DNA from 2 places in the Janibacter sp. YB324 genome. Region 2 is predicted to be linked to the other one. Evidence: riboswitches for the same ligand, from Rfam matches in the RefSeq annotation. Region 2 holds a riboswitch; the other holds the start of a gene.
The links. A riboswitch is a leader RNA that binds a small molecule or an ion and turns the genes downstream of it on or off. The one in region 2 is predicted to bind cyclic di-AMP.
Positions count from the first base shown of each region.

Region 1: linked by a shared signal. The riboswitch ahead of H7A72_RS01985 (C40 family peptidase) and the one ahead of H7A72_RS15720 (C40 family peptidase) in region 2 are both predicted to bind cyclic di-AMP.

Region 1 is NZ_CP060120.1:393,357-400,321, forward strand. Features, by position in the region: gene H7A72_RS01965 (hydroxyacid-oxoacid transhydrogenase) at 1-1,228, opposite strand, end outside; gene H7A72_RS01970 (SDR family NAD(P)-dependent oxidoreductase) at 1,241-1,978, opposite strand; gene H7A72_RS01975 (MFS transporter) at 2,050-3,246, shown strand; gene H7A72_RS01980 (metal-dependent transcriptional regulator) at 3,254-3,970, shown strand; cyclic di-AMP (ydaO/yuaA leader) riboswitch at 4,094-4,269, shown strand; gene H7A72_RS01985 (C40 family peptidase) at 4,621-5,088, shown strand; gene mnhG (monovalent cation/H(+) antiporter subunit G) at 5,149-5,526, opposite strand; gene H7A72_RS01995 (monovalent cation/H+ antiporter complex subunit F) at 5,523-5,789, opposite strand; gene H7A72_RS02000 (Na+/H+ antiporter subunit E) at 5,786-6,352, opposite strand; gene H7A72_RS02005 (Na+/H+ antiporter subunit D) at 6,349-6,965, opposite strand, start outside.
Region 2 is NZ_CP060120.1:3,188,838-3,195,802, reverse strand. Features, by position in the region: gene H7A72_RS17265 (class F sortase) at 1-100, shown strand, start outside; gene H7A72_RS15725 (long-chain fatty acid--CoA ligase) at 152-1,891, opposite strand; gene H7A72_RS15720 (C40 family peptidase) at 2,033-2,881, opposite strand; cyclic di-AMP (ydaO/yuaA leader) riboswitch at 2,878-3,066, opposite strand; gene H7A72_RS17025 (NlpC/P60 family protein) at 3,230-3,994, opposite strand; cyclic di-AMP (ydaO/yuaA leader) riboswitch at 3,991-4,173, opposite strand; gene H7A72_RS15710 (GTP pyrophosphokinase family protein) at 4,304-4,975, opposite strand; gene H7A72_RS17260 (GNAT family N-acetyltransferase) at 5,077-6,042, shown strand; gene H7A72_RS15700 (hypothetical protein) at 6,039-6,530, shown strand; gene H7A72_RS15695 (metal-sensitive transcriptional regulator) at 6,517-6,783, opposite strand; gene H7A72_RS15690 (DUF302 domain-containing protein) at 6,809-6,965, opposite strand, start outside.

The sequences.
Region 1 (6,965 bases), 570 kb from region 2:
TCGCGAGCAGCCGCTGCTGCTGCATCGTCCCCGACACGATGCCATCGACGTCCGCGTCGCCGTAGCCGATCTCGGCCAGGCCCGAGGGCTGGCCGATGTCACGCATGAGCCGGCGCAGCACGGCCGAGAGGCGCTCCGGCTCGGGGACGTCGGCGTCGAGGCCCTGCGGGTCGAGCCAGGCGGCGGCGGTGAGGTGGCGCTGTGGGTCGGCCGCAAAGGTCATCGCGAAGGCCGCCGGAGCCGTCGACGCGACCGCCATGCCGTGGGGCACCATCGCCTCGTCGACGTCGTAGTCGCGCGGCCGGAAGTCCGAGCCGAGGTCGTGGACCCGCCCGGCGATGGGGTAGGCGTTGGCGTGCGGCACGTGCACACCGGCGTTGCCGAAGCCCATCCCCGCGAAGGTCGCCGCGAGCGCCATGTCGGCCCGCGCCTGCTCCTCACCGGCCACCGCCCCGCGAAAGGCGCCGGCGAGCAGCCGCATCGCCTTTTCCGCGTAGAGGTCCGAGATCGGGTTGGACCCGCAGTAGGGCACGCGCTGCTCGGGCGTCTTGTGCTCGTAGCTCGTGTAGGGCCGCGCGGTCCACGACTCGAGGGCGTGGCACAGGATGTCCATGCCCGACGACGCGGTGACCCCGGGCGGCTGGGTCTCGGTCAGCTCGTGGTCGACGACCGCGAGCACCGGCCGCAGCCGCTCGTGGCTGATGCCGGTCTTGACCTTGGACGCCAGCACGTCGAGGACGCACACGGTCGTCGACTCGGCCCCGGTCCCCGTCGTCGTCGGCACCGCGACGAGTGGGAGCACCGGCTGCTCGGGCGCGCGCCCGCCCCCGACCGGGGCGTTGACGTAGTCCATGAGCTCACCCGGGTTGGTGAGCAGCAGGGACACTGCCTTGGCCGTGTCGATGCTCGACCCACCACCGACGGCGACGACGGCGTCGAAGGGGGCCGCCCCCTTCGCCCGCTCGACGGCGGCGGCCAGCGACGCGTCACTGGGCTCGACGGCGGCGGAGTCGTGCACGTCGACCCGCAGCCCGGCCGTGCGCAGGGCCTTGGCGACCCGCTCGGGGTGGCCGGTCGCGGCCAGCCCGGGGTCGGTGACGACGAGCGCGCTGCGGGCGCCCAGTCCGGCGACGTCGTGGCCGATCTCCGTGACGGCGCCGGGGCCGAACTTCAGCCGCGGCGCGGCATAGGTGAAGACGGACTCGGGCGTGTGCGGTGACGTGGACATGACGGTGCCTTCCTACTCCCGGTGGACCTTGTGGGCGGCGGCCTGCGCCCGCGGCTTGATGACCATGAGGTCGATGTTGACGTGGCGCGGCCGGGTGGCCATCCAGGTGATCGCCTCGGCGATGTCGTCGGCGACGAGCGGCTCGGCGACGCCGGCGTAGACCTGCTCCGCCCGCTCCCGGTCACCCTTGAAGCGGGTGAGCGAAAATCCCTCGGTCTGCACCATCCCGGGCGCGATCTCGGTGACCCGCACCGGCTGGTCCACGAGCTCTAGACGCATCGTCTCGGTCATCGTCGCCAGCGCGTGCTTGGCCGCGGTGTAGCCGGCGCCGCCCTCGTAGGAGGTGCGCCCCGCGATGGAGCCGACGTTGACGATGACCCCCTCGGCCGCCACGAGCGAAGGGAGCAGCGCCTGCACCACGCGCAGGGTCCCGATGACGTTGACCTCGTACATCGCCCGCCAGTCCTCGACGTCGCCGGTCGCCACGGGGTCGAGGCCGTAGGCGCCACCGGCGTTGTTGACGAGCACGTCGAGCCGGTCGCCCACCTCGGCGGCCAGGGCGGCCACCGCGTCGGGGTCGGTGACGTCGCAGGTGACCGCGCGCCCGTCGATCTCGGCGGCGAGGTCGGCGATGCGGTAGGTGCGGCGGGCCGCGCAGACCACCTCGTGGCCGGCCGCTGCGAGGGCGCGCGCGGTGGCGGCGCCGATGCCGGAGCTGGCGCCGGTGACGAGGGCGAGGGGGCGGGTCATGGGCACTCCTTCGGGCGGCGACGCTGACACCGCCCAAGGTATCGACACCGCGGCAGGAGAGGATGGCCGGGATGAGCGAGAGCGAGACCTTCGGCTGGAGGCGCATCGCCGTACCCGCCTTCGGGCCGACCCTGCTCTCCGCCGCGGCCACGGGTGCCGTCGTGCCGATCGCGGCGCTGCGCGCCGACGAGCTCGGGGCGAGCATCGGCACGGCCGCCTTCGTCGTCGCCCTCACCGGCGTCGGCCAGCTCGTCGGGGTCCTGCCCGCCGGGGCGCTCGTCGCCCGCATCGGGGAGCGGGCCACGCTCGTGCGCGCCGGGCTGCTCGACATCGTCGCCCTGGCGGTCGCCGGCTGGGCGCCCTCGCTGTGGCTCATGGGCGTGGCGCTCCTGCTGAGCGGGTTGGCGTCCTCGGCCTTCTTCCTCGCCCGGCAGGGCTACATGATCGACGTGCTGCCGCAGCGGCTGCTCGCCCGCGGCATGTCGCTGCTCGGCGGCTCGATGCGCGCGGGGCTGCTCCTCGGGCCGGTCCTGGGCTCGGTGGCGATCGCCCCCTTCGGCCTGCAGGGGGCCTACGGAGTGGCCGTGCTCCTCGCCGTCGGCTCGGTGGTCACCGTGCTCACCGCGCCCGACCTCACCGGCGACCACGAGCGGGCCCGGGCCGGGGAGCCGCACACGGGGGTCCTGCGGGTCGTGCGGCAGCACGCGCGCCTCCTGCTCACCCAGGGCATCGGCGTCACGGTGATCTCCGCGCTGCGGCAGTCGCGGTTGGTGATCCTGCCCCTGTGGGCGGTGCACATCGGGCTCGACGGCGTCGACTCCTCGCAGATCTTCGCCGTCGCCGGCGTCGCCGAGCTGCTCCTCGTCTACCCGGGAGGCTGGGTCATGGACCGCCTCGGCCGGGTGTGGGTCGTCGCGGTGCTGCTGTCGGTGGTCTCGACGTCCTTCCTCGCGCTGCCCCTCGCCGGCACGAAGGGGGAGCTGCTCGCCGTGGCCCTCGTCATGGCCCTGGGCAATGGTCTGGGGTCCGGCATCGTCATGACCCTCGGGGCCGATGCGGCGCCGGACCGCGACCGCGCGCAGTTCCTCGGCGCCTGGCGGCTCATGGGCGAGCTCGGCCACGCCGGCGGCACGCTCGGGCTGAGCGCCGTGACGGCCCTGGTGTCGCTGCCGGTCGCGGCGGTGGTGCTCGGCGCGACCGGGCTCGTCGGGCTGGGCTGGACGAGCCTGTGGGTCTCGCGAGCCGACCGGGAGCGCGGCAAGGCATGATGGAGCCGTGAAGGATCTCATCGACACCACGGAGATGTACCTCCGCACGATCTTCGAGCTCGAGGAGGAGGACATCCCGCCCATGCGGGCCCGCATCGCCGAGCGGCTGGGGCACTCGGGTCCCACCGTTTCGCAGACGATCGCGCGCATGGAGCGTGACGGGCTGGTGAGCCTCGGCGAGGACCGTCGCCTCGTGCTCTCCGACGAGGGCCGGCTCCTCGCCACCCGCGTCATGCGCAAGCACCGCCTCGCCGAGCGACTGCTCGCCGACGTCATCGGCCTCGAGTGGGAGCACATCCACGACGAGGCCTGCCGCTGGGAGCACGTGATGAGCGAGCGCGTCGAGCGCAAGATCCTCGCCATGATCCCCGAGCACCGCGAGTCGCCCTACGGCACCCCGATCCCCGGCCTCGACGAGCTGCTCGCCGGCGGCGACGAGGCCCCGGCCGACGACTACCTCGAGGGGCTCTCCAGCCTCACCGACGTCGTCGACGGCGGCCTGACCGGTCCCTTCCGTGTGCGGCGCATCGGTGAGCCGGCGCAGGAGGACCACGAGGCGCTCGCACTGCTCACCGAGGCCCGGCTGCGCCCGCGCGAGGTCGTGCGCGTCACTCCCGAGGACGACCGCATCATCGTCGCCCGTGACGGCGCGGCCCCCTCCGACGCGGTCTCGCTGCCGCGCGACGTGGCCGTCCACGTCTTCGTGGAGCAGATCGCGCCCTGACCGCGTGCGTACCGTGCCGTGACCTCGGTGTGACATTTTCGTGATCGGCAGGTGCGGTCGGGAGGTCCGCCTCCCCTGGGCGGATCCGTCACGCGGACGACAAGTCCTGCCACCGCACCGACGGTAGTGAGAGCACCGCATGGCAGGAGCGGGGGACCCACTCATGGGGCATCGCGGATGCTCCTCGGGGTGAAGTCCCGGGGCGTGCGGACCGCTGGGTCGGTCCGGTGCCGCGGGACCGGACCGCACCTCTGGCCCGAACCCGACAGCTGACCTCGCAGGCGGGACAGAGGTATACATCGTGTCTCACAACGTCGGGCGCCACCGCGCTCCTGAGCGCTACAACCCCCTGACCGAGATCGGCACCGTCATCAGCCAGACGGGCACCCCGCTGGCCAAGGGCTCCGCCGTCCTTCGCCGCCTCCGGTGGTCTCGTCGCCGCCATCGCCATCCCCGCGCAGGCGAGCACCGCCGCCGACCAGGTCGACGCCACCCCGGTCCGGGCCGCTGCTGCCCCCGCCGCCCCGGCTGCCGCGGCCGTCACCGCGCCGAGCGCCCCGGCCACCTCGACGGCCGCGACCTCCGCCTTCGGCAAGATCGAGGTCGAGCCCGTCGCCAAGCCGACCGGCCCCACCCCCTACCAGCTGCGCATGCGCGCCGAGCGTGAGCAGGCCGCGCAGGAGCGCGAGTCCGAGGCCGCCAGCCGCTCGCAGGAGCGCCAGTCGCCCGCCCCGCAGGCGAGCACCTCGACCCCCGCCGCCGAGACCGCGGCGCCGGCCCCGGCCGCCTCGAGCAATGTCATCGAGATCGCCAAGCAGTACATCGGCACCCCCTACGTCTACGGCGGCTCGACCCCCGCGGGCTTCGACTGCTCCGGCTTCACGCAGTACGTCTTCGCCAAGGCCGGCAAGTCCATCCCGCGCGTGACCACCGCCCAGCAGGCCGCCGCCACCCCGGTGTCCAGCCCGCAGCCCGGCGACCTGGTCTTCTTCGGGTCCCCGTCGTGGCACGTCGGCATCTACGTCGGCGACGGCATGATGATCGACTCGCCGCGCACCGGCTCGTCGGTCTCGATCCGCCCGATCTTCGACGGGGTCTCCGGCTACGGCCGGGTCTGACCGCCGACCCGACAGGGGGCGAAGGGAGCAGCTGCTCCCTTCGCCCCCTGCGTCATGTCGTCAGGACTGCTCGCGCTGCCGGTCCTGCTCCTGCATCCGTCGGTAGGCGGCGCCGAGCTCGTCGTGGTGGAGCAGGCCGTCCTCGACGATGCCGGTGCGGTAGCCGGCGCGGCCGAGGATGTGTGCCGTGACCGGGGCGGTGAGGGCCTGGGCGCCGACGACGATGAGCAGCGTGGCGACCGAGGCCCAGGTGCGCACCGTGAGCGCCAGGCCGAGCAGGATGAGCAGCAGGCCCAGGGTCTGCGGCTTGGTGGCGGCGTGCATGCGGGCGAAGAAGTCGGGCAGGCGCACCAGGCCGATCGCGCCGACGAGCGCCAGCGTGGCACCGAGGAGCAGGCTGATCGCCCCGGCGAGGTCGAGGATCTGCGCCCAGCTCATGAGGCATCGTCCTTGCGGGCCATGAAGCGGGCGACCGAGACCGACCCGACGAATCCGGTGAGGCTGAAGACGACGAGGATCGGCAGCGTCCCGGCGTCACCGGTGCGCACGATCTGGGTCGCCATGATGCCGATGACGATGACGATGACCACGTCGAGGCTCAGAGCACGGTCGAGGGTGGTCGGACCCCGCGCGATGCGCACGAGGACCAGGCCGGCGGCGGCGAAGAGCAGCCCGAGCCCGATCGACAGGATGATGCTCATGCGACCTCCTGCGTGCAGATCGAGATCTCCTCGGGGGTGCCGATGGCCCGCACGACCCGGGTCTCGACGGCCAGGACGTCTCGGCGCAGCTCCTCCACGCCCTCGGGCGTGGTGACGTGGAAGCCGTGGACGTAGAGGACGTTGGCGCCGCGTCTGGCCTCGACGACGATCGACCCGGGCACGAGGGAGACGAGCGCGGAGACGATCGTCATGTAGAACTCCGATTGCGTGCGCATCCGGACCTCGACGATCGAGCCACCTTGGCTGGGGCGGCGGCTCAGGGTGGCGCCGGCGATCTGGACCGCGGCGCTCACGAGGTCGACGAGGAAGCGCCCGATGAGCAGCAGGAGGCGCCACGGGTGGATCCGCCCGAAGTACTGGATCGAGGGCAGCGGGAAGATCTGCGTGACGACCGCGCCGATGATCAGGCCGTTGACGATGTTGCCCAGGGTGATGCGGTCCCAGAGCAGGACCCACACGACGGCCAGGGCGATGATCGCCCGGGGCTGGAAGCCGCCGCGCCGACGGGTCGCCGGGGTCGTGTCGATGGCGGTGTCGCTCACGGCGCCTCCTCGGGCAGGACGGCGCGGACGTAGGCATCGCTGGAGAGCATCTGCCGGGCCGCCGCGTCGGTGTAGGTGAAGAGCGGGCCGGCGAAGAGCGAGAGCCCCAGGCTGAAGGCGACGACCGCGGCGGCCGCGCCCAGCATGAGCGGCGGCATCGGCCGCTCGACCTGGGTCACCGCCGGCGGCGGGGCGATCGGGGTCGAGGGGCGCTGGGCCGCGACGGCGGCGCCGATGGCGTCGCTCAGGCGCCCGAAGCTCGGGGTGAGCGTCGGCATCTCGAAGGTCTGGTCCTGGCCCTCGACAGCACGCGGCCGCCAGAAGGCCGCGCTCCACGTCTTGGCCACGGCGTAGAGGGTGAGCAGCGAGGTGACGACCGAGCCGACGACGAGCGTCCAGGCGATGACGCTGCCGTCCTGGGTGCCGGCCTGCAGCAGGCCGACCTTGCCGACGAAGCCGGAGAAGGGCGGGATGCCGGCGAGGTTCATCGCCGGGACGAAGAAGAGGACGGCGAGCACCGGGGTGCTCGCGGCGAGCCCGCCGAGGCGGTCGATGACCGTCGAGCCGCCCACCCGCTCGATGAGGCCGGAGATGAGGAAGAGCGCGGTCTGCA
Region 2 (6,965 bases):
GCTCGCCCTCGTCACCTGCGGCGGCCCGGTGATGACGATCGACGGGGAGCAGCACTACCGCGACAACGTCGTGCTCACGGCGGTGCCGGCGAGCGGCTGAGCGGACCCGACCGTCCCCGTCCGGGACCCCGGTTGCCCCTCCGGCCCCGACTCAGCGCTTCGCGTAGAGCCCCTCGATCGCCTCGGCGCGCTGGGTCTCGATGACGTGGCGCTTGAGCTTCTGCGTCGCGGTCATCTCGCCCGAATCCTCGGTGAAGTCGTCGTCGAGGACGACGAACTTCTTGATGCCCTCGGCCTTGGAGACCAGCTCGTTGGCTTCGTCGACGACGCCCTGGAGCTCGGCCTGCGGGTCGGCGGGGCGCTCCGCCTCCGGGTCGAGCGTGATGAGCGCTGCGACGAAGGGCCGCCCCTCGCCGACGACCATTGCCTGGGACACGAGCGGGTGGGACCGCAGCACGTCCTCGAGCGGGCCGGGGACGACGTTCTTGCCGCCGGCGGTCACGATGATCTCCTTGGCCCGGCCGGTGATCGTCAGGTAGCCCTCGTCGTCGAGCGAGCCGAGGTCACCGGTGGCGAACCAGCCGTCGACGATCGACGACCGGGTCGCCTCGTCGTTGCCCCAGTACTCGTCGGTGACGACGGCACCGCGGACCTCGATCGCCCCGTCCTCGCCGATGCGCACCTCGTTGCCCGGCAGCGGCCGGCCGACGGTGCCGACGCGCTGCTGGCCGGGCCCGTTGACGGTGATCGCCGCGCAGGTCTCGGTCAGGCCGTAGCCCTCGTGGATCGGCACGCCGACGCCGCGGAAGAAGTGGCCGAGGCGCTCGCCGAGCGCCCCGCCGCCGCTGATCTCGTACATCGTCTCCCCGCCGAGGGCCGCGCGGACCTTGGCGTAGAGCAGCCGGTCGAAGACCGCGTGCAGCACACGCAGCCGCAGCCCGGGGCTGCCCGGGCGCGGGTCGTCGCCCACGGCCCGGCTCCAGTCGATGGCGACCTGCTCCCCCTTCGCGAAGACGGCGGCGGAGACGCGGCGCCCGGCCGCCTTGGCGCGAATGCCGGCATGCACCTTTTCGAAGACCCGGGGTACGCCGACGACCATGTGCGGACGGAAGGAACCGAACTTCTCGACGATCGTCGAGAAGTCGGACCAGAAGCCGACCGTGGCGCCGGACTGCGCGGCGATGTAGGCGACGGAGCGGGCGAGCACGTGCGCCATCGGCAGGAACATCAGGATGCGGCGGCCGGGCGCCCCGACCTCGCCGATCGGGTGTGCCAGGCAGCCGGCGACCTCGGCGGCGAGGTGCCGGTGGGTGAGGACGACCCCCTTCGGCCGACCGGTGGTGCCGGAGGTGTAGACGATCCCGGCGAGGCCGTCGAAGGTCACTGCGTCCCGGCGCGCGTGCACCTCATCCTCGGCCACGGTCTGACCGCGCTCGGCGAGGGTGGCGAGGGCGCCGTCGTCGATGACGAGGACCTCGACGTCGAGACCGGTGGCCAACTGTGCCATCGCCGGCGTCTCGACGAGCAGGACCCGCGCGCCGGAGTCGCGGACGATCCACTCGAGCTGGCTGCGCGACGACGACGGGTAGACGGGGACGGTGCCGGCCCCGGCGTTCCAGATCGCCTCGTCGAGCAGCAGCCACTCATAGCGGGTGTCGGCCATGAGCACCACACGGTCACCGGCGGTGACGCCGGTTGCGATGAGTCCCCGGACCGTCGCAACGAGGCTCTCGAGGTGCTCTCCGGCGGTGATGGTCTGCCAGTCGCCGTCGACGACGTGGCTGAAGGAGGGATGCTGCGGGTCCTCCTGCGCCCGACGCCAGGGACGAAGGGGGAGCAGGTCGCGGTCGGTGAGCTCGAGGGCTTCGCCGGTGGCGTGGGTGGCGGGCACGGATGACCTCCTGGGACGACTACACGTGTAGAAAGGGCCAGTGTCTCACGCGCCTTCGGCACCCGAGCACGACAAGGCCCCGACCGTAGCGGTCGGGGCCTTGTCGTGCGAGCCGCTCGGGAGCGGCCTGCGCGGGGTCGCTCAGAAGCGGCCGTAGGTCACGTCATCGGTCCAGATGTCGCGCTCCTGCACCGGCGACTCGGAGTTGCCCGCGTCGATGATCTTGCCGTCGCCGGCGTAGATCCCGTTGTGGTACGCGGGGTTGCCGAAGAAGACGATGTCACCGGGCTGTGGGTTGGAGACCGGGGTGGCTGCAGCCTGCTGCTGCTGCGTCGTGCGCGGGATGTCCTTACCCGCCTTGTCGTAGACGTACTGCACGAAGCCGGAGCAGTCGAAGCCCGCGGTGGTCGTGCCGCCGTAGACGTAGGGCGTGCCGGTGAGGCTGCGCGCGGTGTTGACGATCGACGAGTCGGAGGCCGGGGCGCTGGCCGAGGCCTGGGCGGTCTCGGCGGTGCCACCGTCCGCGGACTGGGCACCACCGGTCGAGCTGGAGCCGCCGCCGGTCAGGCCCAGGGCGGAGCCGGTCTCGGGGCCGACGATGCCGTCGGCCGACAGACCGTTCTTGGCCTGCCGGCTCTTCACGGCCTGCTCGGTCAGGGACCCGAAGACGCCGTCGGCACTGACGCCGACCTTGTCCTGGATCTGCTTGACGACGCTGCCGGTGTCGCCGACGCGCACGTGGTCGGAGAGGGAGGTCGAGCCGCTGGGAGCGACGGAGTTGCCGGCGCTCTGCGCGCCGCCGGTCGAGGCGGTCTGCGAGGTGGCCGGGGCCGGAGCCTCGGGGCCGCCCTGGGCTGCCGCGCTCGTGGCGGTCATCGTCGATGCCCCCAGGCCGAGAGCCGTGGCGGCGAGGACGCCGGCGCCCGTGCGCTGTGCCGCAGAGCGGTGGGCGCGGGGGGCGGCGTGACGTGCGGTGTAGAACATGGTCATGCTGTCTCCTCTCGCCTGCGGAGTTAGCTGTCGGGTTGGGATGGAGACCATCCCGCCCTTCGACCGGGCGATGCCCCGCCGTAGGACTTCACCCCGAGGCCGTGTGGCCAGAGGTTGGGTCCTCCGCTCCTACCGGTGCTGCTGGGGTACCCCGTCGAGGTGGTAGGACTCGGCGTCCTCGACGGCGTCCCGGCAGTGGCCGGGACCGCGTTCGACCATAGGTCATATAGTCACGAAATGGTAACGCGGGTGGCGAAACCCGTTGTGCACCAATGACGCAGGGGCAGCAATGACGAAGGGGGCCCCGACCGTGATGGTCGGAGCCCCCTTCGTCGTGGGGTGCTGGGGTCAGCGGACGCGGCCGTAGGTCACGTTGCTCGTCCAGATCTTGCGCTTGGTCGTGTCGACGCGCGCGTTGCCGGCGTCGTACATCATGCCGTTGCCGGCGTAGATGCCCATGTGCCAGGCCGGCGCGCCGAAGAAGACGAGGTCGCCGGGCTGCGGGGAGTAGACGCGGGTGGTGGCGCGACGCTGCTGCTCGGCCGTGCGCGGCAGGCTCTTGCCGTGGCGGGCGAAGACGTACTGGGTGAAGCCCGAGCAGTCCCAACCGGACCGCGAGGTGCCGCCGTAGACGTAGGGCGTGCCGACGAGGCTGGCCGCCGTCGACAGGACCGAGGAGGTGGAGACCGAGGACCGGGTCGTGGTGCGCGAGGACACGGTGGAGGTCGAGCGCAGGCCCATCTTGGTGCCGGTGCGGGGGCCGACGATGCCGTCGGCGACGAGGCCGTTGCGCTTCTGGTAGCGCTTGACCGCGGACTGGGTCATGGGGCCGAAGATGCCGTCGGCGCTCACGCCGACTTTGCGCTGGACCTGCTTGACCAGGCTTCCGCGGTGGCCCCGCTTGACCAGGCCGGAGAAGGTCGTCGCCGAGGTGGCCGACGAGACGGAGGCAGCCGCGGGAGCGCTGACCGCAGAGGGGGCAGCGCTGGCGCCGGGGGCGGTGGCCGCGGCGGTGCCCAGGCTCACGGCGGCGACGGCGACCATGCTGGCGCCGGCGCGGTGGGGGGTCTTGGTGCTCGGGGCGCGGTGGCGCCCGGCGTAGAACATCGACATGGGATCTCCTCCGCCTGCGGAGTTAGCTGTCGGGTTGGGATGGAGATGAGCATCCCGCCCAGCGGTCATGCGACCGCGTGGACTTCACCCCGAGGCACTGGGGCCGAAAAAATGGGTCCCCCGCTCCTGCCGTGGTGTTCAGGGACCACCCGGCTGGCAGGACTCGGCGACCTGGTGGTGACCCCGCAGTGTGGGGTCGAAAAGAAGAATAGGGCATCGGGACACGGTTTGGTCACGGCCCTGTGGAGATCTTTTATCGGTCCCGGCGTGTCTGTGGCGCCGGGCGCTCGCGGCAGGCGCCGGCCCGCCTCAGTCGGTGCCGTGCACCGCCCGGTGCAGCTGCGCCATCTCCTCGTCCATGCGCGCGGCCGTGGCCGCCGCGTCGTTGATCCGCTGGCGCAGGTGGGCGGGCACGTCACCCTCGTACTTGTAGAAGATCTTGTGCTCGGTGCTCGCCCAGAAGTCCATGGCCACGGTGCGGAACTGCACCTCCACCGGCACCTGGACGGGCCCCGACGAGAGGAAGACGGGGATCTCGAGGATGACGTGCAGCGACCGGTAGCCGTTGGGTTTGGGGTTGGCGATGTAGTCCTTGACCAAGCGCACGGAGATGTCCGCCTGCTCGGTGAGGGCGGTCATGAGGCGGTAGACGTCGGCGACGAAGGAGCAGATGACCCGCACGCCGGCGATGTCGGTGATGTGCTCGCGCAGCGCCGGGATCTCCAGCTCCACGCCCTGCCGTGCGGCCTTCTCGAGGATCGACTCGGGGCTCTTGACCCGGGTGGAGATGTGCTCGATCGGGTTGTCGAGGTGCAGCTCGGCGAACTCCTCGCGCAGGATCTCCAGCCGCGTCGCCACCTGCTCCATGCCGAAGCGGTAGCCGAGCATCATCCGGGTGAAGTCCTCCCGGATCTGCGCGAACCGACGCACGGCGTCGTCGGAGAGCTCGGGTAGGCCAGGGGGCTGGGCGGCGCTGGTCACCCGGCCAGCGTAGGCCGGTCCCCTGAGAGCCGGGTGTGCACCGGCGAGGCGGGACGAAGGGGGGAGCGCCCCCCTTCGTGCGCCGGCGCTAGCGTGCTGCCGTGACCTCCGCCCCGCTCCTGCCGATCCGCACCGAGCGTCTCGTGCTGCGGCCGTGGCGCGACGCCGACGTCGACGCGACCCTGGCCTACTACGCCGACCCCGAGGTCGCGCGCCACCTGCTCGAGCCGCCGTGGACCCGCGAGGTCGCCGTCGCCCGCGTCGCCGAGCGGGTCGGCCGCGCCGGCCTGGACACCCCGCGGCAGGCGCTCGCCCTCGTCGTCGAGCACGAGGGTGCGGTCGTCGGCGACGTCGCCCTGTGGGCCACGGACGGGACGGGGGCGAAGGGAGAGGTCGGCTGGGTCTTCCGTCCCGACGTGGCGGGGCGCGGCTTCGCGACGGAGGCGGCTCGTGCGCTCATCGACCACGCCTTCGACCACTACGGCACGCACCGCGTCGTCGCCGAGCTCGACGCACGCAACTCCGCCTCGGCAGCCCTGTGCGAGCGGCTCGGGATGCGGCTCGAGGCGACCCACCTGGAGGACCTCTTCAGCAAGGGGGAGTGGACCGACAGCCTCGTCTACGCCGTCCTGGCGAGCGAGCGGCCCCGCGACCACGGCGACGCGATCGTCGTGAGCGCCGTCGACCTGCGGGACGCCGACGGGCACGTCCTCACGGTGCGCAAGCGGGGCACCGAGTCCTTCATGCACCCGGGCGGCAAGCCCGAGGAGGGCGAGAGCCCGGCACGGTGCGCGCTGCGCGAGGTCGAGGAGGAGCTCGGGCTGGTCCTGGCGCCCGAGGACCTCGAGCTGCTCGCCGTGCACCGCACGACCGCGGCCAACGAAGCCGGCCGCCCGCTCATCGCGAGCGTCTTCCGGCACCCGCACCTGGCGCAGCAGTCGCGGCCGACGATCACGCCGGCCGCCGAGATCGAGGAGGTGCGCTGGACCGACCCGACGCACCCGCTGCCCGACGACGTCGCCCCGCTGCTGCGGTGGCTCGTCGAGCGCGAGGAGGGGGAGTCGTGAAGGTCGTCGATCCGAACGGGCGCACGTGGCGGGTGTCGCGACGCTGGATGCCGTGGCGACGCAAGGCGCGTGCCGGCACCTGGGGAGGCCTGCCCACCGGGTCGAGCCTCGGCGACGACCCGATCAGCATGATCATCGGGTTCTTCCTGCTGCTGCTCCTGATCCCCGTCGTCGTCGTCGCCCTGGTCGTCGCACTCGAGGTGCTGGTCCTGCTGCTCGTCCTCCCCTTCGCCCTGCTCGGCCGGATGGTCTTCGGTCGGCACTGGCACGTCGAGGTGCGGGACGGCTGGGAGTTCGCGTGGGAGACCGAGGCCGGCGACTGGCAGCAGAGCGGGCGGGCGATCGAGCACATCGCCGAGGGTCTGCGTCGCGGGCTGGTCCCGTGGCAGGCGGCGAGCCCCGCTGCGGCACAGGCCTCCCCGCACCCACCCGGCACGGGTGGGCCTCCGTCCGGACAGCCCCCGCCGCCGGGCGTCAGGCGAGGGTGAGGAAGAGTTTTTCCATCGCGGCGCGGTCGTCCTCGTCGACCCCGTCGGGCGAGGAGAGGCACTCTCGCAGGCCCGAGGAGACGATGGCGAAGCCCGCGCGGTCGAGGGCGCGGCTCGCTGCGGCGAGCTGGGTCACGACCTCCTTGCAGTCGCGCCCCTCCTCGATGAGGCGGATGACGCCGCCGATCTGACCCTGGGCGCGGCGCAGTCGGTTGACGACCGGGCCCATGTCCTCCATGTCGAGGGTGACCATGTCTCTCTCCTTCGGGGTCGGTGGGTCAGGAGACCCTGCTCGGCAGCGAGGCCAGAGCGGTGTCGAGGCGGGTGCGGGCGTCGGCTGCGACGTCCTGCAGCTGCTCATTGTCCGTCACCCCGACCATCATGTCGGGGTCGAGGGCCTCGACGACGGTGCGGGCGTCGCCGTCGGCGCGCACG